Regions from separate parts of the Thalassotalea piscium genome, predicted to be linked through region 2. Evidence: predicted binding sites of a transcription regulator. Region 2 holds the regulator's gene; each other region holds the start of a gene.
What was found. The regulator sigma-54, encoded in region 2, starts transcription at its own class of promoters, with help from an activator protein. The targets are predictions, from matches to a motif close to GTTGGCACGNNNNTNGNNT.
Positions count from the first base shown of each region.

Region 1: glnA (glutamate--ammonia ligase) is a predicted target of sigma-54. The motif match lies at 5,706-5,724, and genes of this name have one in related genera.
Region 3: glnK (P-II family nitrogen regulator) is a predicted target of sigma-54. The motif match lies at 4,424-4,442, and genes of this name have one in related genera.

Region 1 is NZ_AP027362.1:438,873-446,580, forward strand. Features, by position in the region: gene epmA (elongation factor P--(R)-beta-lysine ligase) at 1-321, shown strand, start outside; gene QUD79_RS01775 (MerC domain-containing protein) at 648-1,028, shown strand; gene glnG (nitrogen regulation protein NR(I)) at 1,055-2,452, opposite strand; gene glnL (nitrogen regulation protein NR(II)) at 2,449-3,537, opposite strand; gene QUD79_RS01790 (DUF4124 domain-containing protein) at 3,605-4,132, opposite strand; gene glnA (glutamate--ammonia ligase) at 4,244-5,650, opposite strand; gene typA (translational GTPase TypA) at 5,949-7,708, shown strand, end outside.
Region 2 is NZ_AP027362.1:587,816-595,523, reverse strand. Features, by position in the region: gene QUD79_RS02545 (KpsF/GutQ family sugar-phosphate isomerase) at 1-798, shown strand, start outside; gene kdsC (3-deoxy-manno-octulosonate-8-phosphatase KdsC) at 803-1,348, shown strand; gene lptC (LPS export ABC transporter periplasmic protein LptC) at 1,345-1,911, shown strand; gene lptA (lipopolysaccharide transport periplasmic protein LptA) at 1,928-2,407, shown strand; gene lptB (LPS export ABC transporter ATP-binding protein) at 2,417-3,142, shown strand; gene QUD79_RS02520 (RNA polymerase factor sigma-54) at 3,212-4,720, shown strand; gene hpf (ribosome hibernation promoting factor) at 4,749-5,036, shown strand; gene ptsN (PTS IIA-like nitrogen regulatory protein PtsN) at 5,069-5,521, shown strand; gene rapZ (RNase adapter RapZ) at 5,594-6,448, shown strand; gene QUD79_RS02500 (HPr family phosphocarrier protein) at 6,464-6,739, shown strand; gene mgtE (magnesium transporter) at 7,044-7,708, shown strand, end outside.
Region 3 is NZ_AP027362.1:3,294,016-3,301,723, forward strand. Features, by position in the region: gene mdh (malate dehydrogenase) at 1-905, opposite strand, end outside; gene argR (transcriptional regulator ArgR) at 1,165-1,638, shown strand; gene QUD79_RS14650 (Dyp-type peroxidase) at 1,667-2,605, opposite strand; gene QUD79_RS14655 (ammonium transporter) at 2,727-3,986, opposite strand; gene glnK (P-II family nitrogen regulator) at 3,995-4,333, opposite strand; gene QUD79_RS14665 (M16 family metallopeptidase) at 4,676-7,423, shown strand; gene QUD79_RS14670 (HDOD domain-containing protein) at 7,537-7,708, opposite strand, start outside.

The DNA of each region.
Region 1 (7,708 bases), 150 kb from region 2:
GCAGCCTTGGCATGCGTATCTGAGAGTGATCCAAGAGTTGCCCATCGATTTGAATGCTACTTTAAAGGGGTTGAACTGGCTAATGGATATGAAGAGTTAACCGACCCAGAAGAGCAGTTAAACCGCTTTCATCGTGATAATGAAACACGAAAACGATTAGGTAAAGCGTTGAAACCGATTGATAATAATTTGATTGAGGCTATGGAGAAGGGATTGCCAAAATGCTCAGGTATTGCGCTAGGTGTTGATCGACTGCTGATGATAGCACTTGGTAAAAACACCATAAGCGAAGTTATTACGTTTAATATTGAGCGTGCCTAATTATTTAACCTGAGTTCTGGATAAGCTAAGCACGTCAATGTCACGATTTTTGCGCGTATCTGCGTTAAGTTTGCTACTAATAGCTCGCTATTAGGTACGCAAACTTGCCTTGATTCACTCAACACTTATAACATTGATATATAACTACATAAGCAATACGATTGTTCTGTAATAAGCAATTTAAAAATATAACTTTATCTGTGTTGATCGTACATCCGTTATCCAGAACTCAGGTTATTTATCAATATTTATAAAATATCGTTTTGTGATAATGTATCAAGTGTGATAATATCTCAATATTAAAGTTTGAGTATTGGATAATCAGCATGTTAGATAGAATAGGTATTACAGCAACGTCATTATGTGCGTTACACTGTATATTATTACCTGTCATATTGCCTGCTCTCCCGTTATTGGGTGTGAGCTTTTTAGCTGATCACGTTTGGGAGCATGTGTTTTTAATTATAACGGCTGTTCTTGGCTCAATTGCAATGCTTTCTGGTTTTAAACGCTATCATCGCAAACTATACCCATTTTATCTTTTGATATTGGGGGTAATTATTTACTGGCAAAAACACGACTTTTCTGAAGCCGTACAACCTTTTATTATAGCTTTAGGTGCATTACTCATTGTGACTGCTCACTTCTTAAATATTAAGTTATGTAACAGCTGTAAACCCTGTGAAACAAAAGAGTGTCATCAATAACGCTAAGCAGATTATCTTGCTACGTTTTATGTTAACTCTTTAAGCTTTCGCGATAGTGTATTTCTACCCCAACCTATAATTTTAGCCGCATCTTGTTTGTGTCCTTGCGTATGAGCTAATGCACACTGCAGTAAAATACGCTCAAACTCTGGCTGAACTTTTTCGATAATATTGTCAGTATCTTGCTTTAGTTGCTCGTTAACCCACTGACGCAAAAATTCTTGCCAACTATTTTCGGTTAAGTTGCTTGCAGTTGGTAAGGCTGTAATTTCAGCAGGTAAGTCACTAAGAATAATTTCCTTACCACTTGCCATAACCGTTAAGAACCGACAAAGGTTTTCAAGTTGCCTTACGTTGCCTGGCCAATGATATTGTTCGAGAAATGCTAATGTTTTTGGATGTAGGTTTTTAGGTTCAACACTTAACTCTTTTGAAGCTAATGTTAAAAAGTGATCAGCAAGTTGCTTAATATCTTCGCGTCTCTCTCTCAGACTTGGCAGATGAATACGGATCACATTTAAACGATGAAATAAGTCTTCACGAAAGTCGCCATTATTCACTTGTACTTCTAAATGTTGATGTGTGGCAGCAATTATTCTTACGTCTACTTTTATTGGTGAGTGGCCACCAACACGGTAAAATTGCCCGTCAGACAACACCCTAAGTAATCGCGTTTGTATATCTAACGGCATATCACCTATTTCATCTAAAAATAATGTGCCATTATGAGCTTGTTCAAAACGCCCATGTCTTACAGAGTTTGCGCCAGTGAAAGCTCCTTTTTCATGGCCAAACAATTCAGACTCAATCAAATCTTTAGGTATAGCGGCCATATTAAGCTGGATAAAGGGGGATGCAGACCTTGGGCTATGCATATGTAACGCATGCGCTACTAGTTCTTTACCCGTACCAGACTCACCATTTATTAACACACTAATACTAGATCGAGACAAACGACCAATAGCACGAAATACCTCTTGCATAGACGGGGCTTCGCCAATTATACCAACGGAAGACGGGGTTGCTATCTGTTGTTTGTTATTGGTGCTTGTTTCACTGGCATGAATGAGCGCGCGTTGAATTAGAGCAAGCGCATCATCAATATCAAAGGGTTTAGGCAAATATTCAAACGCGCCACCCTGATATGCGTTAACCGCGCTTTCTAAATCAGAGTGCGCAGTCATGATAATGGTAGGTATATCAGGGTATTGTTGGTTAACTTTATTTAATAGCGCCATACCGTCCATATTGGGCATTCGAATATCAGAAATAATAATATCAGGCTGATCATGAACAAGGGCGGTGAGAACATTGTCAGCACTATCGAAAGATGCACTGGTAATATTTGCACTAGATAATGCTTTTTCTAGCACCCATCTGATTGAGCTATCATCATCAACAATCCATACTTGCTCATTGTTCATAAACTTGCCTCGTTGATAATTGGAAGTAATATTTCAAATTCGGTATAACCTGGCTTACTTGAGTAAGATAACTTACCACCGTGTTGGTGAATGAGTGTTTGAGAAATGGATAAGCCTAAACCGGTACCATTCGTTTTCCCCGATACCATAGGATAAAACAAGGTATCTCTGATTTTGGTTGGAATACCAGGCCCGTTGTCAATTATACAAATACTTGCACATAACTTTATACGCTTACCATTAATCGTTTTATTAGTAGCTGCACGTGTTTTTAATGTTATGGTACCATTGTGTTCAAGGGCTTGAATTGCATTGTTTACGATGTTTAAAAGCGCTTGTTGAAGTTTATCATCGTCAAAAGTGACTTCAGGTAATGACGGATCATAATCGCGCACAAAACTAATGCCTTCATTATTGTCAAAGCGAACAACATTATAAATTTTTTCTAAAACAGAATGAATATTGTGCTGGGTCATGTTGGGTAATTGGTTTGGCCCTAACAGTCTATCGACAAGGTTGGTTAAGCGATCGGCCTGCTCAATGATCATCTCTGTATATTCTTGTTGCGATTGGGTAAGCTCTTTACTTAATAACTGCGCTGCACCTCTTAAACCACCAAGGGGGTTTTTAATTTCATGTGCAAGCCCTCTAATTAAATCACGAGCAGACTCCCACTGTTGGTGCTGAAATGCTTCCGCATTAATATTTTTCTGCTGATCAATTTGCTTAAGCTCTAATAATATATGTGGCAAGTCTTCAAAGGTAACGGCTGAAGCCATTAACTCAATCGTTATTTTATAGTTTACAAATAGCTCTAATATAACATCGCTGTCGCTAAACTCTTGGCCAGATAGCAGCAGTTGGTTAAGTCGCTCTTGCTTGATTGGATCATTAATAAATAAATTTGCTAGTGGCTGATTATAGAGCTTATTAAAGCTTCTAATTAATAAAGCCTCAGCGGCAGGGTTTGCATACTGAATGGCTAGATTTTGGTCAAGCACAAGAACAGCAGTTACCAATTGATTAGGTATTCTCTGTTGATAGGCTAATTTAATTTGTTTAACGCTTTTAGTATCGCTCAACACCAAACCTCTATGCACCATTATGGTGCGTTATGAATTTTTAGTTTACTTGTTTAGCGTAAAAAAATCACTAATTTGCTTTAATCACCGACGCTCTATGCATATAAAAGGTGATTGGTGTTGATGATGCAATAATCTTGCCTTTATCATCGAGCAAGTTCATTTGAATTTGATGCTCACCACGCTCTATGTCTCGTAGTACAAACATAGAGTGAGATTGAGGTTCTAGGTAGGGTTTTCCGTCGATCAATAAACTAATTTTTAAGCCTCTTTTGAAAATAGGCTTTATGCGACCTGAGACATAAACAGAGCCCGTATTGTCACGAATTGTAGCGTTATTAACGGGTTGAATAATTTCTACTTCATAGTTACTTTCAACTACCTTTGGTGTTATATCTAAAATAGAAGTATCGATAGAAGAGTTCGATATATTAGGGTTTTGAACAGTAACTTCTTCGGCACCAGGCTTAGGGCTATCTGAATAAACTAATATGCCTTCGGCATTACGCCAAACATAAACTTTAGTTGACCCTGCATCAACTTCTGCGCAAAACGCAGAAAAGATTGCAATAAAAATAAATCGAGTAAAAAGAGTCAATTAATAAACATCCTTGCATAGCCGTGGTTATAATTTATCTAATATTGCTTATTATAGCCACAAAAAAAGCTCAACTAAGTGAGCTTTTTGTTAATTCGTAACTAAAACGCTTTATAAACTGTAGTACATATCAAATTCTACAGGGTGAGTTGTCATGTTTAGTAAGTTAACATCGTCACGCTTCAAGTTGATATATGCATCAATCATGTCATCGTCCATTACGCCACCAGCAGTTAAAAAGTCCCTGTCAGCTTCAAGTGCATCTAATGCATCGCCAAGTGATATGGCTACTTGTGGAATTTGAGCTGCTTCCTCTGCAGGAAGGTCATAAAGATCTTTGTCCATAGCATCGCCAGGATGGATCTTATTTTTAATACCATCAAGTCCTGCCATTAATAGCGCAGTAAAGGCTAAGTATGGATTTGCTGTTGGATCTGGAAAGCGCGCTTCTATTCGAGTGGCTTTAGGCGATGGTACAATTGGAATACGAATTGATGCGCTACGGTTACGTGCAGAATAAGCAAGCATAACCGGTGCTTCAAAATGAGGTACTAAGCGTTTATATGAGTTGGTAGAAGGATTAGTAAACGCATTTAATGCTTTTGCATGTTTAATAATACCGCCAATGTAATACAGTGCTGTTTCAGATAAACCACCATATTTATCACCAGAAAATAAATTTACGCCATCTTTAGCTAAAGACATATGTACATGCATTCCTGAACCGTTATCACCAACTAAAGGCTTAGGCATAAATGTTGCTGTTTTACCGTAGGCATGAGCAACGTTATGAACAACATATTTATAAATTTGTACTTCGTCAGCTTTTTTAACCATAGTGTTAAAGCGGCAAGCTATTTCATTTTGTCCTGCTGTAGCAACTTCATGGTGATGCGCTTCTACCACTAAGCCCATTTCTTCCATTACCAAGCACATAGCTGAACGCAAGTCTTGAGAAGAGTCAACCGGTGCTACAGGGAAGTATCCACCTTTTACGCCAGGACGGTGGCCTGTGTTTCCTTCAGCATACGTAGTACCTGAATTCCACGCGGCTTCTTTATCATCAATTTTGTAAAATGAACCACTCATGTCAGTATGAAAACGAACATCATCAAATACAAAGAACTCAGGCTCTGGTCCAACTAATACTGTATCAGCAATGCCGGTAGAACGAAGGTACTCTTCTGCGCGATGTGCAACAGAACGTGGGTCACGGCTATAGCCTTGCATAGTTGCTGGCTCTAAAATGTCACAGCGAATATTTAACGTAACTTCTTCTGTAAAAGGGTCTAACACAGCTGTGGAAGGGTCAGGCATTAACACCATGTCTGATTCGTTTATACCTTTCCAGCCAGCGATAGAAGAACCATCGAACATTTTTCCATCTTCAAAAAAGTCTTCATTAACTTGGTGGTAAGGAAGAGAAAGGTGTTGCTCTTTACCTATTGAATCAGTAAAACGTAGGTCAATAAATTTGACGTCATTTTCTTTAATTAGATCTAATACCGCTTGTGACATATTGTCTCTCCACTTAGGTTATTCTTTGCATTGTAAAGTATTCTTACGCAGAGTATAGCGAATATTGTGCCAATAATGAAAACCTTGGTATATAAGGGAATGATGATAATCAATCCATTGGTTTGCACCTAAATGGTGCGGTAAATGGATCATTTAAGTGCATTTAAAGAGGTTAAACCCTAGGCAACTAACGATAACAATAATGAATAAAATAACGGCTGATATAAATTGTTGCTATATTTATAAGAGTATTTACTGTATAATACGCGCCCAATTATAGCCCTATTGAGCAAAGCTTGTGTTAGAGAAATTACGTAATGTTGCGATTATCGCCCACGTTGATCATGGTAAAACTACCCTAGTCGATAAATTATTAAGTCAGTCCGGTACGCTAGATGCTAGAAGCGGTCTTGAAGAACGTACAATGGATTCAAACGACATTGAAAAAGAACGTGGTATTACCATATTAGCTAAGAACACAGCTATTAACTGGAATGACTACCGTGTAAATATTGTAGATACTCCAGGTCATGCTGACTTTGGTGGCGAAGTTGAACGTGTTATGTCAATGGTAGATTCAGTATTGTTGATTGTTGACGCTCAAGAAGGTCCAATGCCGCAAACGCGATTTGTAACTAAAAAAGCATTCGCCCAAGGTTTAAAACCAATTGTTGTTATTAATAAAATTGACAAGCCAAGTGCTCGTCCAGCTTGGGTTATGGATCAAGTTTTCGATTTATTCGATAACTTAGGCGCCACTGATGACCAACTCGACTTTAAAGTTGTTTATGCGTCGGCCATTAACGGTTGGGCATCTACAGAAGAAGGTGTTGTTGGCACAGACATGACACCATTGTTTCAAACGATTATTGATGAAGTACCTGCCCCAAATGCTGATGCGGAAGGTGCATTTCAAATGCAAATTTCACAATTAGACTATAGCTCTTATCTTGGTGTTATTGGTGTTGGCCGTATTACTCGTGGTTCAGTAAAGCCTAACCAACAAGTTACAGTGCAAGGCGCTAATGGTAAAATGCATAACGGCAAAGTAGGTAAAGTGTTTGGCTACTTAGGCTTAGAGCGTCATGAAAGTGAAATCGCTCATGCAGGTGATATTATTGCAATAACAGGTTTAGGTGAATTAAAAATCTCAGATACGATCTGCTGTCCTAATGAAATTGCTCCATTACCACCATTATCGGTTGATGAGCCAACCATTAATATGACGTTTCAAGTAAATACCTCACCATTTTGCGGTCAAGAAGGTAAATTTGTAACTTCTCGCAATATTAAAGACCGTTTAGACAAAGAATTAGTTCATAACGTTGCATTACGTGTTGAGCAATTAGATGATGCCGATAAATTTAAAGTATCAGGTCGTGGTGAACTTCATTTAGGTATTCTAATTGAAAATATGCGACGTGAAGGTTTTGAATTAGCCGTTTCACGTCCAGAAGTAATTATTCGTGAAGTAGACGGACAGCTTGAAGAACCTTACGAATCTGTAACGATTGATGTTGAAGAGCAGCATCAAGGCCCAATTATGGAAAAAATGGGTGTTCGCAAAGCAGAGCTAACTGATATGGCACCTGATGGAAAAGGCCGTATTCGTATGGACTTTATCATGCCAAGCCGAGGCTTAATTGGTTTTCAAACTGAATTTATGACATTAACCTCTGGTTCAGGTTTGATCTATCATACGTTCCTAGAATATGGGCCTCATAAAGGCGGTGACATTGGTCAACGCTTGAACGGTGTAATGATTGCTAACGCAACAGGTAAAGCGTTAACTAATGCTTTATTTAACTTACAATCACGTGGTCGTTTGTTTATAGGGCATGGTGTTGATGTTTATGAAGGTCAAATTATTGGTATTCATAACCGTGATAACGATTTAACGGTAAACGCATTAAAAGGTAAGCAGTTAACCAACGTTCGTTCATCAGGTACTGATGAAGCACAAACATTAACTCCACCTATTGTTATGTCGCTTGAACAAGCACTAGAGTTCATTGATAACGACGAACTAGTTGAAGTTACGCCTGAAAGCATTCGAAT
Region 2 (7,708 bases):
GGTAAAATCGCGGCTACTTTAGCAAGTACGGGCACTCCTGCGTTTTTTGTTCACCCGGGCGAAGCAAGCCATGGTGATTTAGGTATGATCACCAAAGATGATGTAGTTATGACTATTTCTAACTCTGGCGAAACCGGTGAAGTTTTAGCCATAATCCCAGTATTAAAACGTATAGGTGCTAAACTTATAGCCATGACTGGTAATAGTGACTCTACCCTAGCTAAGCTTTCCGATACCCATGTTTGTATAAAAGTCTCTCGTGAAGCCTGTCCTTTGGGTTTAGCTCCCACTTCCAGCACAACCGCAGCTTTAGTAATGGGTGATGCTATCGCAGTAAGTCTGTTGCACGCACGTGGTTTTACGGCTGATGACTTTGCACTCTCTCATCCAGGCGGTAGTTTAGGCAAGCGCCTTTTACTGCGTTTATCAGATATAATGCACACTGGCGATCGATTACCTGTTGTGCATCAAGATGCTAAAATTACCGACGCATTAATGGAGATGTCTTTAAAAGGGCTTGGTATGACTGCTGTTGTTAATGATAAAAATGAATTAATCGGCTTATTTACTGATGGTGATTTGCGCCGGATACTTGATGAAAAGGTAGATATTCACCACGACCAAATTCATTCCGTTATGACGAAAAAACCCAAAGTAGCTAGCGAAGAAATGTTAGCTGCTCAAGCGTTAAAAATAATGGAAGATAAGAAAATTAATGGACTAATTATTGTCAATGCAAGTAACCAACCTATTGGTGCAATGAATATGCACGATTTACTAAAATCAGGAGTACTTTAATACAATGAAAACACTCTATGGTGAAGTGAATCAAGCAATTATAGAAAAAGCAATAAATATCAAATTATTTGTGTGTGATATTGACGGTGTGTTTTCTGATGGACGCATTTATTTAGGTAATGATGGCGAAGAGCTTAAAGCATTTCATACAAAAGATGGTTATGGCATTAAAGCATTAGGTGCAAATGGCGTTGACGTGGCCGTTATCACTGGCCGACAATCAAACATTGTTCAGACCCGTATGACAGCACTTAATGTAAAACATATAGTGCAAGGTGAAGAAAATAAGTTGCCCGCGTTAAAAAAGATGTTAAGTGCCCTATCATTAAAACCTAATCAAGTGGCTTATATTGGCGACGATATGCCTGACTATGAATGTATGGCCTATGTTGGCTTAAGCATTGCTGTTAATGATGCACACCCCACTATTTTGAACCTTGCCGACTATACCACCACAATAAGAGGCGGCTTTGGTGCGGTAAGGGAATGTTGCGATTTAATAATGTTGAGCCAAAACACTTTACACTTTGCTACAGGCGCTAGTGTATGACACGGTTAACCGGCTTCGCCATCTGTTTTTTTATTCTAGCATTAGCTGCGTATGGCGTTGTTGACTGGCTTCAGTCAAAAACAAAAACAGAACAAGTGATCACTAATGAAATGACACCAGACTTTATTGCTGAGACCTTAAATAGTGACATATATAATGCTCAAGGTGAGCTAACATATATTATCGATGCGCAGCGTATGGAGCATTACGCAAACTTATCTGTAACCCACTTTGAATTTCCACAGTACACCCTTTTTACAAAAAATAGTGAAACACCTTGGAAACTAAAAGCTAATGAAGGGACTCTATATAGTAATAATCGCGTACGGCTACAAAATCGCGTAACATTAACGGCAACAGATCAATCAAGCTTAATACAAGAAATTCATGGTCGGTATTTAGAGTTAGATCTTAATACTAATATTATTAGTTCTGAGCAAACTATTATGATTGAAGGGAAAGACTTCACCATATATGGTTCAGGACTAATTGTAGACTTAAATACAAAACAAATGACGTTGACTGAACATGTACAAACCATTTTTAAAAGTATTAAAAACTAGCCTTATTATAGTAGGCATGAGCTCAGCATTAGTTTCGACAAGTTATGCTGACAAATTAGACTTAAAAAAAGAAATTAATATCGATGCTTCTCGACAGGCTGCTGATTTAAAAAATAAAATATTTAGCTATATCGATAATGTTGTGATCACTCAAGGCACGTTACGGATCAAAGCTGATTTAGTACAGGTGATCACTGACACCGAAACCGACGAAAAAACATATATAGCCAAAGGCAATCCTGCAACCTTTTCTCAAAAGCTTGATGACGGTACGCCCATATACTTACAAGCTAATGAAATTAAATATCAGCCTAGCCAAAATATCGTAGTAATTTCTGGTAACGCAGAATTGCGCCAAGAAGGAAGCAAAGTCAGTGGCAGTATAATTACTTACAATTTTGTCACGGAACAAGTCAGTGCCGATAGCGATGCGGATAGTGATGAAAATAATCGAGTAAAAACTGTATTACAACCCAAAGCGTTGGATAAAAATTAACTTATGGAAATATCAACTCTTTGTGCCACAAGCTTAGCGAAAGCTTATAAAGGCCGTAAAGTAGTAAAAAATGTAAGCTTGCAGGTTCAAGAAGGGCAAATTGTCGGTTTACTTGGACCAAATGGCGCAGGTAAAACAACATCGTTTTACATGATTGTAGGGTTAGTGCCTAATGATAGTGGCAGTATAATACTCAACGATGAAGATATCACCTTACTCCCTATGCACGAACGCGCACGAAAAGGTATTGGTTATTTACCTCAAGAGGCCTCAATCTTTCGAAAACTCACTGTACACGACAATATAATGGCCATTTTACAAACACGAAAAGAACTTTCTGAGATTGAACGTCAAGAAAAGCTTGAACATTTATTAGAAGAGTTCAATATTAACCACATAAAAGACAATTTAGGTATGAGTCTTTCAGGTGGCGAGCGGCGTCGTGTAGAAATTGCCCGTGCCTTGGCTGCTGATCCTAAGTTTATTTTACTTGATGAGCCTTTTGCAGGCGTTGACCCTATTTCAGTAGGAGACATTAAAAAAATTATTCTACACTTAAAACAACGAGGCATTGGTATATTAATTACAGACCATAATGTACGTGAAACTTTAGATGTATGTGAACACGCTTATATTGTAAGTCATGGCGAATTGATCGCAGAAGGGGATTCAAATCAAATACTGGCCAACCAAACAGTAAGAGATGTATACCTTGGTGAGCAATTCACGCTATAGTATATTCAAACTATAGTATTAGTTAATGCGATAAACGTTATTAATAATTAAAGGAACATAAGTATTTCGATGCGCCCTAGTCTGCAGCTCCGAATTGGACAACAACTTACAATGACTCCACAGTTGCAACAAGCAATAAGATTGTTGCAACTGTCGACCTTGGATCTTCAACAAGAAATACAAGAAGCGTTAGACAGTAATCCATTATTAGAAGTTGATGAATCTTCAAATTCAGATCAGGAAAGTAGTACAGATAATTTCGATGATGCTTTTTCTGCCTCTACAACTGAAACAAGTACGACTGATAATAATGATGGCAGTGAAGACTCTACACCAACGATAGACGAAATATCCACTACTGAGGCAATGGACAAAAACGAGATCCCTGAAGAATTAAATATAGACACAACATGGGATGAAAGTTTTAGTGCCGGTGTATCAAATACAGGCGTAGGTGTTGCGAGCGAAGATTACACATATCAGGGCGAAACTGTCGATTCAATTCAAGACCACCTGCGTTGGCAAATGGACTTAACTCCCTTCTCTGATACAGACCGCGCGATTGCCACAGCGATCATAGATGCTATTGATGACGCTGGCTATTTAACTGTTTCAGCTGAAGAAATATTAGAAAGTGTAGGCGCTGACGATCTAGAGCTAGATGAAGTAGAAGCCGTTATTAAACGGATTAATATGTTCGACCCTATAGGTGTAGGTGCACGTAGCATTTCTGATTGTTTAATTATTCAGCTTAATCAATTTGACAAATCAACACCCTGGCTAGAAGAAAGCAAATTAGTATTACGCGAGCATATCGATTTACTTGGTAGTCGTGATTATCGACAATTAATGCGTAAAACTCGCTTAAAAGAAGATCAGCTCCGTGAGGTTATCCGCTTAATTCAAACATTAGATCCTCGCCCCGGTGACAGTGTCATTAAAGGTGAAGACCAATACGTTATTCCTGATGTTTCCGTTGAGAAAAAAAATGGTCGTTGGGTTGTTGAGCTCAATCCTGATACTGCGCCTAAATTGTCAGTAAACCAGCAATATGCCTCAATGGCACGCTCTATGAAGTCCTCAACTGATAGCCAATTTATTAGATCAAACTTGCAAGAAGCCAAATGGTTTATTAAAAGTTTAGAGAGCCGCAACGACACGTTATTAAAAGTGTCTAACTGTATCGTGCAGCGCCAGCAAGGCTTTTTTGAACATGGACCTGAAGCGATGCGCCCCATGGTGCTAAACGATGTTGCAGAAGCTGTAGATATGCATGAATCTACAATTTCTCGCGTAACAACACAAAAATATATGCACACTCCTCGAGGCATATTTGAACTTAAGTTTTTCTTCTCTAGCCATGTAAGTACCGAAAACGGTGGCGAGTGCTCATCAACTGCAATTAGAGCATTGATTAAAAAACTTGTGGCTGCAGAAATACCAGCTAAACCGCTAAGTGACAGCAAAATGGCTGAACTACTCGCAGAGCAGGGTATTAATGTTGCACGAAGAACAATTGCAAAATACCGAGAGTCTTTATCTATTCCCCCTTCTAATCAACGTAAAAGTTTACTTTAAGTAAACGCAACAATAAGGATTGAATGTTATGCAAATTAATCTTACAGGTCATCATGTTGAAATTACCGAGGCATTACGTGAAAGCGTAAATACAAAATTCGCAAAATTAGAAAGACATTTTGATCAAATTCATAATGTTTACGTGGTGTTAACAGTAGAAAAGAATAGTCAAATAGCGGAGGCAACCGTTAACCTTAGCGGAACAGAAGTACATGCTAAAGCCGATAACGCGGATATGTATACTTCAATAGATCGACTCGTCGATAAACTAGATCGCCAAATATTAAAATATAAAGGCAAAATAACTCAACATTAACGCTATAAAATATAGCTAAGTAAACCGGTATCATGAAGTTACTTGAACTACTTAGCTTGAACTGCACTTTATGTGCAGTTCAAGCCACAAGTAAAAAGCGAATACTAGAAGTTATCTGTGATGCAGCTTCTAACGAACTTAACGACTCATCAACTTATGAATTATTAACAAGTTTGATGGCACGAGAAAAAATGGGTTCAACAGGGATAGGTAATGGTATAGCCATTCCTCACGGCCGATTAACTAATTCAAACAAAACTGTCGCAATAGTTGCCACTAGTGAACAACCGATAGAGTTCGACGCGATAGATAATAGACCTGTTGATATTTTTATTGCATTATTTGTTCCTGAGCAACAATGCGAAGAACATTTAGTGACATTACAAAATATCGCAGAGCTGTTTACCGACAAACAGCTTTGCAAACAAATTCGAAAGAGTACTACTGCGCAAGAAATGTTTGATTTAATTAAACAAGCCAGTTAATTTTTTAACACTATAGCCATTGATAGATAAACACTATTATTGGCTACACATTTTGCCAAATAAGGCTGAAAAATGAAATTAACCATTGTGAGTGGTCGCTCAGGTTCAGGTAAAAGTGTCGCACTACGCGTACTTGAAGATTTAGGCTATTACTGTGTTGACAATATCCCCGTAAATTTACTACCGGCGTTAACACATACCGTAATAAATGATTATGAAACAGTCGCAGTCAGCTTAGATGTTCGAAACTTACCTAACGACCCAGCTGACGTTTCTGAAATACTTGATTACCTGCCCACAACTGTTGAACTAAATATTCTTTATTTAGATGCTGATGACTCTGATTTAATTAAACGCTTTAGCGAAACTCGCCGATTACACCCATTAATTAGACAAAACATTGCCTTAGATCAGGCACTAATTTTAGAGAAAAAGTTACTAGAGCCTATATCTAGTCGCGCTCATTTATACATAAATACCAGCCAGTTAACCCCTCACCAACTCGCAGATTTGGTAAGAGAGCGAATTTTAGGTAAAAAAACTGGCACTATGGTTGTTGTGTTTGAGTCATTCGGATTTAAGCACGGCGTACCTCAAGATGCAGACTATGTATTTGACGCTCGCTTTTTACCAAACCCTTTTTGGGAAAAGGAGCTTAAAACTTATACCGGGTTAGATCAGCCAGTCAAAGATTTCCTTTCATCTCAACCAATAGTGACTAAATTCGTCTGGCAAATAAACAGCTTTTTTATGACATGGCTACCCCACCTAGAGCGAAATAATCGTAGTTATGTCACCATTGCAATAGGCTGTACCGGTGGTAAGCACCGCTCCGTATTTATTGCTGAATTATTAGCAAACAATTTACGTAAAGAAAGAGCCGATGTTCAATCACGCCATCGCGATATCGATAAATCAACAACGTAAGAAATACAAATATTCATGGCCAAATATAACAAAAAGTTAATGATATCTAATAAGCTTGGCTTACATGCGAGAGCTGCCACTAAGTTAGCGCAATTAAGCCACAAGTTTGATGCTGAAGTAACCGTTACCTTAGCAGGAAAAGATGCTGACGCGAGCAGTATTATGGGATTAATGCTGCTTGCTGGCGCACAGGGTAAAGAAGTGACTATTACTACTGAAGGTGAAGATGCAGAAAAAGCATTAGCCGATGTATGCAAACTTTTTAATGATAAATTTGATGAGGATGAATAGCTTTATTTCAACTAGAAACTAAGGGCTTAAGGTAACACCCCCCTAGTAAAACCATAGCACTTACCAATACCACTCACACTCAGATAAAGCGAAATAATAGCTTCACAGACCTTAATAAAGCTGTAAATAACACTAAACAATTGATATTATTTAATTAAAGTCAAATATTACTTATACCATTTAAAATAAAGAAGCGGACACTTAGAGTAGCTAAGAGATCACTTTCATTTATAGGTTGGTATAACATACTGAGTCGATAATTACTTAACTTTTCATTTCGTTTTTAACGGCCCAAGGTAACGATATGCCGGAAGCTTTAGAGCAAGAATACAGTCATACTAAACTGCAGCAAGTTAACAAAGCACTTGAAAGCGGGATGTTTGTCTATGTCCGCAAATTACTGCAAAATATGCCTGCCTATGATCTTGCGCTAATTTTAGAATCTTCTCCAAGTAAAAGCCGTACAGTACTTTGGCAATTAATCGATCCTGATCACCATGGTGATGTCCTAGAAGAACTTAACGAAGAAGTTCGAAAAGGTATTCTTAAAAATATCCATCCTGAAAAATTAGCTGCTGTCGCAGAAGGAATGGATACAGATGATTTAGTTGAAGTACTAAGAACCCTACCTGATACTGTATACAATGAAGTAATTAAGTCCATGGACTCACAAGATCGTGGACGGGTTGAAGCCGCACTTTCTTATGCAGAAAATAGTGCTGGCGGTATTATGAATACCGACACTATAACCATCAGACCAGATGTAACAGTCGATGTGGTTTTACGTTATTTACGACTTAAAGGTGACTTACCAGAAGCAACAGATTCTTTTTATGTAGTTGACCGACAAGATCACTTTATTGGTTCTGTTTCACTTTCATCAATAGTTACGGCTCAGCCTGATGTTATTATTTCAACATTAATCGTAGAAGAAATACAAGCGGTACATGTTGACACCCCTGAAAGTGA
Region 3 (7,708 bases), 1.2 Mb from region 2:
ATGTCAGCATTAAGTGTTGCTAGCATGTCATTTTTTGCTTTTTCTTCAAATGCACTTAATTTACCGTAAGATAAAATTTCTTCAACACCGTTTTTACCTAAACGCACAGGGTGTGCAAAATAAGAAGCGTCGCCGCCTTCTACCTCAACATAGGCATAATCAACAACACTTTCGCCCTGTAAACCTTTAACTAAAGACATACAAAAACGTGCCGCTGCTGCGCCCATTGATAAAGTGGCTGAACCACCACCGGCTTTAGCATTAACCACTTCAGTGCCCGCGTTTTGAATGCGTGGAGTTAAGGCTGCAACTTCTTCATCAGTAAATTCAACACCTTCAACTTGTGATAATAAAGGTAAGATAGTAGTACCTGAATGACCACCTATAACCGGTACACTTGTTTTTGCTACGTCTAATCCTTTTAATTCCGCAACAAAAGCTTCGCTTCGAATAACATCTAATGTGGTAACACCAAAAACGCGAGCAGCGTCATAAGTGCCTGCTTTTTTAAATACTTCAGCAACAATAGGTACTGTGCCATTTACAGGGTTAGTAATTACACCCACCAATGCCTTAGGACAGTTTGCAGCAATACCTTCAGCTAACGTTTTAATGATACCCGCGTTAACAGCAAATAAATCAGCTCTGTCCATTCCTGGCTTACGAGGCATACCTGCTGGAATAATAACAATATCGGCACCGGTTAACGCTTCAGCTAATGCATCAGCACCATACCCTGCAACTTTAACAGCAGTAGGTATGTGTGATAAATCTACAGCAACACCAGGTACAACGGGTGCAACATCATATAATGATAATTCAGAACCTGCTGGTAATTGAGTTTTTAAGAGTAATGATAACGCTTGACCGATACCGCCTGCGGCACCTAAGACTGCTACTTTCATGGGTTGTCTCCAAAATTTGAGTAAATACGTAAATTTTTGCTGCCCAAAAGATATAGTATCAAGCACCAAAAAACAATTATTATTCATCTGTTATGGCATACAAGGATACCGTATAATTGAATTATTAAAATAATACTATGGTATTATAGCAGGACATTTAAGCAGGTTAGATATACGATTGTAATTCTATAGCGATTAAAAAATTATTCTCGTGCTCTATTTAAGCCTGTCTCATCTAAATTAATAATTAGTGAGTTTTATGACAGTACAACAAAAACAAGAAGCTTTAGTACAAGCCTTTAAAGACCTGCTAAAACAAGAGCATTTTGGCTCTCAGGGTGAAATAGTTGACGCATTAAAAAACGAAGGATTTGATAATATTAGTCAATCTAAAGTTTCGCGTATGCTCAGTAAGTTTGGCGCTGTTCGCACACGTAATGCACGCCAAGATATGGTGTATTGCTTGCCTGCAGAGCTTGGTGTACCAACAGCAAAAAGTCCGCTGAAACAGCTGGTATTAGATATTGAACATAACGACGTTATGATAATTATTCGTACAAGCCCAGGCGCAGCACAGTTAATCGCAAGACTATTAGATAGTTTAAGTAAAAATGATGGTGTGCTTGGCACAATAGCTGGCGATGATACTATTTTTATCGCTCCGACCAAGGTAGCTGAAATTAAGCAAACTATTGCACAACTCGAATTATTATTTTCTAAAAATCTGACGTAACATATAGACCCTAAGGCTTAGGGTCGAGTTAACTATCATCTTCAACTTTCATTAATTCTGCCAATATATTTAAACTTGGCGCAAAAAAAGCAGCACCTGTTTCAGCTTGCGTGTATTTAAGCATATGGTCAAAATTACCATTTTCGTCACCTATTATCATACTTTTCAGCATCAGGTTGAAAGGCTCCGGTGAACGACAGTATGAAACAAAAAATAACCCCTGCAATTTCATATCGCCATAAGGCATACTTTGTCTTAAAATTTCTATGCTTTCTCCCTGCTCATTTTTCAAACTTGTTCGTTTAGTATGAGAAGTATGAGGTTTATTTTCTGAGGTATATTCTTCGTTATCAACTTTAGTACGGGCGAAGACATCCTCTTGCTCTTTGACTTCGAGTGTATTCCAATGATTTAAATTATGGCGATAGCGCTGAATATGTAAATAACTACCACTAGAGAACCTGTCATCGTCTTCAGCATGGACAAGTGCAACATCTCTGCGGTGTCGCCCTTTTGGGTTCTCTGTTCCATCAACAAATCCTGTTAGGTCTCGGCCATCAAGAAATCGAAAACCTCTAATTTGCTCAACTAAATCTACACTGTCAGCCAGTAATGCACAGACTTTACCCGCAACAATATGATTAACGTCTGCGCGGTCACTTCTTACTTCAATATATAAGTCGTAATTCACTGCTGGTGCTATACGATCGTCGCAAGAGACTTCACTAAAAGGCTGTAAATATTTCGGTCTAGCTTGTGGGAAAAGTTCGTCCCAATAGTTTGAACCAATAGCAATTACACCGGTTAAGTTACTTTCTGAAAACCGATCTGCATACTTATCAAATAACGCTGGAAGTCGCGATAATGCTTGACGAATATAGTCATTATTATCATCCAATACATTAAATAATAAATAGTACCCGTGTAAGCTCGGCTCTGCGCAAATACCAAATTGTTCTCTAGCCATTTACAGCTCCTAAAACTAATGCATTACTGCTAATTAGGGTAATTTTACACATTTTTCAACAATTGACAGTAACTGTTTAATTTAAAATAGAAACCTTAACGACGAAAGGGCATAAAATAGGTTACGTAAACTCTGGGTATGCCTCTAAACCACAGTCAGACTTATCAACACCTTCGTATTCTTCCTCTTCACTTACTCTGATCCCCATGGTAACTTTTAGTAACAACCAAACGCTATAGCTTGCAATAAATACCCATGCGAATATGGTGACTGCACCAATAATTTGGCCACTAAAAGTAGCCACTTTATTAGTTATTGGCACAATTAATAAACCAAACAACCCTACGACACCATGAACAGAAATAGCGCCAACAGGATCATCAATTCTTAAGCGATCTAAACCAATAATAGAGACAATAACTAAAAGCCCACCTAGTGCGCCAAACAAGGTTGCTTGCAATGGCGAAGGCGTAGATGGTTCAGCCGTAATTGCAACTAACCCCGCTAACGCACCGTTCAATACCATGGTTAAATCAGCTTTTTTAAATAAAGTTTTGGCTAATATTAATGCTGCTAGTGCACCACCTGCGGCTGCAGCATTAGTATTTACAAACACCGCAGCAATGGTATTAGCGTTGCCAATATCACTTAATTTCAATACTGAACCACCATTAAAACCAAACCAGCCCATCCATAAAATAAATGTTCCTAGTGTCGCTAATGGTAGATTAGCGCCTGGAATAGCATTCACTTTCCCGTTTGCACTATACTTACCATTTCTTGCTCCAAGTAATAATACACCAGACAGCGCAGCTGAAGCACCAGCAAGATGAACAACACCTGAACCCGCAAAATCGGAAAAGCCAAGCTCACTCAATTTATAAAGCCCAAAAACGGTATTATTTCCCCATGTCCAGCTCCCTTCTATCGGATAAATAACTGCTGTTAATACCGCCGTAAAAATTAAGAATGCCCATAGTTTCATTCGCTCAGCGACTGCACCGGATACTATCGACATCGCGGTAGCAACAAAAACCACTTGAAAGAAGAAATCAGATGCTTGTGAATATATAGCATCTCCAGTAAATCCACCTTCACGTTGGCCAAACTGATGTAACGTAGCTTCAAGATCTATCATCGTAATATTATTAAGAAAATAGCCTCCATCGTACATAAGTTCGTAACCACAAGCTAAATACATAGTGCATGAAATAGCATAAAGTGCGACATTCTTAGTGAGAATTTCAGTAGTGTTTTTTGAACGAACCAAACCAGCTTCCAACATTGAGAAACCAGCAGCCATCCACATGACCAAAGCGCCGCAAACAAGAAAATAAAAGGTATCAAGTGCATACTGAAGGTGAAAGATATTTTGTTCCATAACGCCCCCTATAGTGCAGCTAAGTCAGTTTCGCCAGTACGAATACGCAAAGCTTGCTCAAGATTTACGACAAATATTTTTCCATCACCTATTTTACCTGTATAAGCCGATTGAGTTATTGCCAAAATTAAACGTTCAACAGCATCATCTTTTACAGCGATCTCTAATTTTACTTTAGGCAAAAAATCAATTTGATATTCAGCTCCTCGGTAAAGCTCTGTATGGCCTTTTTGTCGGCCAAAACCTTTAACTTCACTGACAGTTAAGCCCTCAACCCCAACTGAAGAAATTGCCTCCCTAACGTCATCAAGTTTAAAGGGTTTAATAATTGCGCTTATTAATTTCATTGATAATCCTTATTAATTATTTAACTGAGGGTCTGTTGATCTTTCAGTTTATAGCAGAGCCTAAAAAGAAAGAGCACCAGACCCTAAGCTAATCAATCAACATGCCAAAATATTTTAACTTTAAATAATAAGAACTTAAGTATTTTACTACTAAGTATAATTTCGAGGTTGCACTTTATTAGTGCTTAAAATGTCTAGCTATGAGCAGATATAGTGCACGCCTAAAAAAGCTTAAAAGAGTATAGATGTATAATATTAAGCAATAAGTACCAAGAGTGCTTAACAGAGCATTAACAAATTTGGTAGAGTATGTCCGTCTTAAACATAAATCAGGAACATAAGATGTTAAATCGATGGATAAAGCAGCCAAGCATAGTAGCAGCTGCGGCATTAATGCTAACTACGTCAGCATATAGCGGCGCAGCAAATGCTGAAAATAAAATAATGAAGGTAACGGAAGTTGAAGGCATCAGTGAGTATAAACTCGCTAATGGTCTTCAAGTATTATTGTTTCCTGATCAAACCAAAGAAACCGTTACAGTAAATGTTACTTATCACGTAGGCTCTAAGCACGAAAACTACGGTGAAACAGGCATGGCACATTTACTTGAGCATTTAGTATTTAAAGGCACGCCAAAACATAAAGACATTCCAGCAGAATTAAGCTCTCATGGTGCTAGACCTAACGGTACAACATGGACTGACCGAACTAATTACTTTGAAACATTTGCAGCAACTGAAAAAAACATTGATTGGGCTTTAGATATGGAAGCCGATCGTATGGTCAATTCGTTTATTGCTAAAAAAGACTTAGACAGTGAAATGACGGTTGTACGAAATGAATTTGAACGTGGTGAAAATAATCCTTTTAGAATTACTTTACAACGCTCAATGGCCGCTGCCTATGAGTGGCATAATTATGGAAAATCAACCATTGGAGCACGCGCTGACTTAGAGAATGTGCCAATTGATCGATTACAAGCCTTCTACCGTAAATATTATCAACCAGATAACGCAACACTTATTGTTGCGGGGAAATTTGATAGTAAAGAAATTCTGAAAAAAATTAATCAAACATTTGGTGAAATTGCCAAGCCAACACGCGTCATTAATCCACTCTATACGCAAGAGCCAGCACAAGATGGTGAAAGAGAAGTTACCGTGCGCCGAGTGGGTGACATTAAACTGTTAACTGCTTTATATCATGTACCAGCAGGCTCTCATCCTGACTTTGCAGCAATAGACGTATTAAATGAAGTGCTCTCTGCCACGCCAAACGGCCGTTTACACAAAGCAGTTGTTGAGAATAAGTTTGCTACCAGTACCGCAGGCTTCAACTTTCAATGGCAAGAGCCAGGAGTGGCTATTTTTGTCGCTCAAGTTGATAAAGATAACAACCTTGCAGATACGAAGAAATCTCTACTTAGTACATTAGAAGGTATCAACACAGCTCCAATTACTGAAGAAGAAGTTGAAAGAGCAAAGCGTACTTTATTAAAAAATATAAACTTATCGTTTAATTCTTCAGAAGGCGTAGCGCTTAACCTAAGTGAATGGTTAGGAATGGGCGATTGGCGCTTACTGTTTTTAAATAGAGATCGTTTAGAGAAGGTAACTGTTGAAGATGTACAACGTGTAGCAACAGCATATTTTGTTCAAAACAATCGTACTTTAGGCAAGTTTATTCCTGCTGAAAATCCAGAGCGTGTTGAAATACCTCAAGTTGAAGATGTAAGTAAAATGCTTGAAGGCTATAAAGGTAGAGAACAAGTTGCACAGGGAGAAGCATTTGACCCTTCTCATGACAATATTGATCAGCGCACAGCAGTATTAACACTAGAAAGTGGTGTTAAAGTTGCTTTATTACCTAAGAAAACTCGTGGTGAATCTGTAGTTGTTAGCTTAAATCTGCAAATGGGTGATGAAAAATCGCTATATGGACTAAACACTGTTGGAAGTGCTGTAGGTGCGTTGTTAATGCGCGGTAGTAAAAACTATACCCGAGAGCAGCTAAAAGAAGCTTTTGATAAGCTTGAATCGCAAGTTCGTGTTGGTGGTGGAAGCGAAAATGCTTACGCATCTATCAATACGACGAAAGCAAACTTGAACGAAACGCTGAAGTTAGTCGCTGAAGTATTACAACAACCAGCCTTTACTGAAAAAGAATTTGATTTATATAAAAGTGAATTAAAGGTAGCAATAGAACAGCAATTACAAGATCCACAGTCGATTGCATTTAGAGCTTACGCACGTCATCAAAGCCCATATCCAAAAGGACACCCAAACTACACACCAACCTATGAAGAAGCTTTGGCTGATTTAGAGTCATTAACATTAGATCAAGTAAAAGACTTTCATCAGAAGTTTTACGGTGCAAACCAAATGCAGGTGACTGTTACTGGTGATTTTGATCAAAAACTTATTACTAAAACATTAGAAGAGATCACTTCAAACTGGCAAAGTAAGGCGACTTATAAACGTGTAGCAAGCCCTTATAAAGCATTAACAGTAGAAGCTTTAAACTTTGACACTCCAGACAAAGAAAATGCGACTTTTGTTGCGTCAGCAAGCTTGCCTGTTGGTGAAAACCATAAAGATGCACCAGCCTTAACACTAGGCAATTATATGCTAGGTGGTGGCTTCTTAAATAGTCGCTTAGCTACACGCTTACGCCAAAAAGATGGGTTAAGCTATGGCGCAGGTTCATTTCTAAACTTAAGCGCACAAGATCAACGTGCAGCTCTAGGGGCGTACGCAATTTGTGCCCCACAAAACTTGGACAAAGTAGAGCTTGGTTTTAAAGAAGAGATTGAACGTTTAATTAAAGATGGATTTACTGAAGAAGAAGTAGCAAGCGCTAAGTCAGGTATGTTACAAGGTCGTAAAGTAAGCCGCTCGCAAGATAGAGAACTTGCTGGTAAGTTAAATAGTAACCTACGTTTAGAACGCACTATGCAGTTTAGTAAAAAGTATGAGCAAGCAATTGAACAGTTAACTGTTGATGATGTTAACAAAGTAATACGTCGTTACCTTTCAGTTGACGCTTTTACTATTATTAAAGCCGGTGATATGAGTAAAGTTGAAAAGTAGTAAAATAAAACGAAAAACGCTTGCCTGGGCAAGCGTTTTTTTTAATACATTAGGCTAAAATAAAAGAGAAATTCAACCAATTAATGCCATATTTTCCACAGTGCAGTAACGTACTAGTAAATCATTGCAGAACCAGGGTTTAGTACCGCTAAAATACCTAATCGTTCCAAATCACAAAATTCATTTGCTTCTTTAATAAGTGCTTTGTCTATACCAACTTCCGCTAATTTATCTGGAGAAATTAAGTGCTCTTGCTTAATATCACTACACTGATAATTGGCTAAC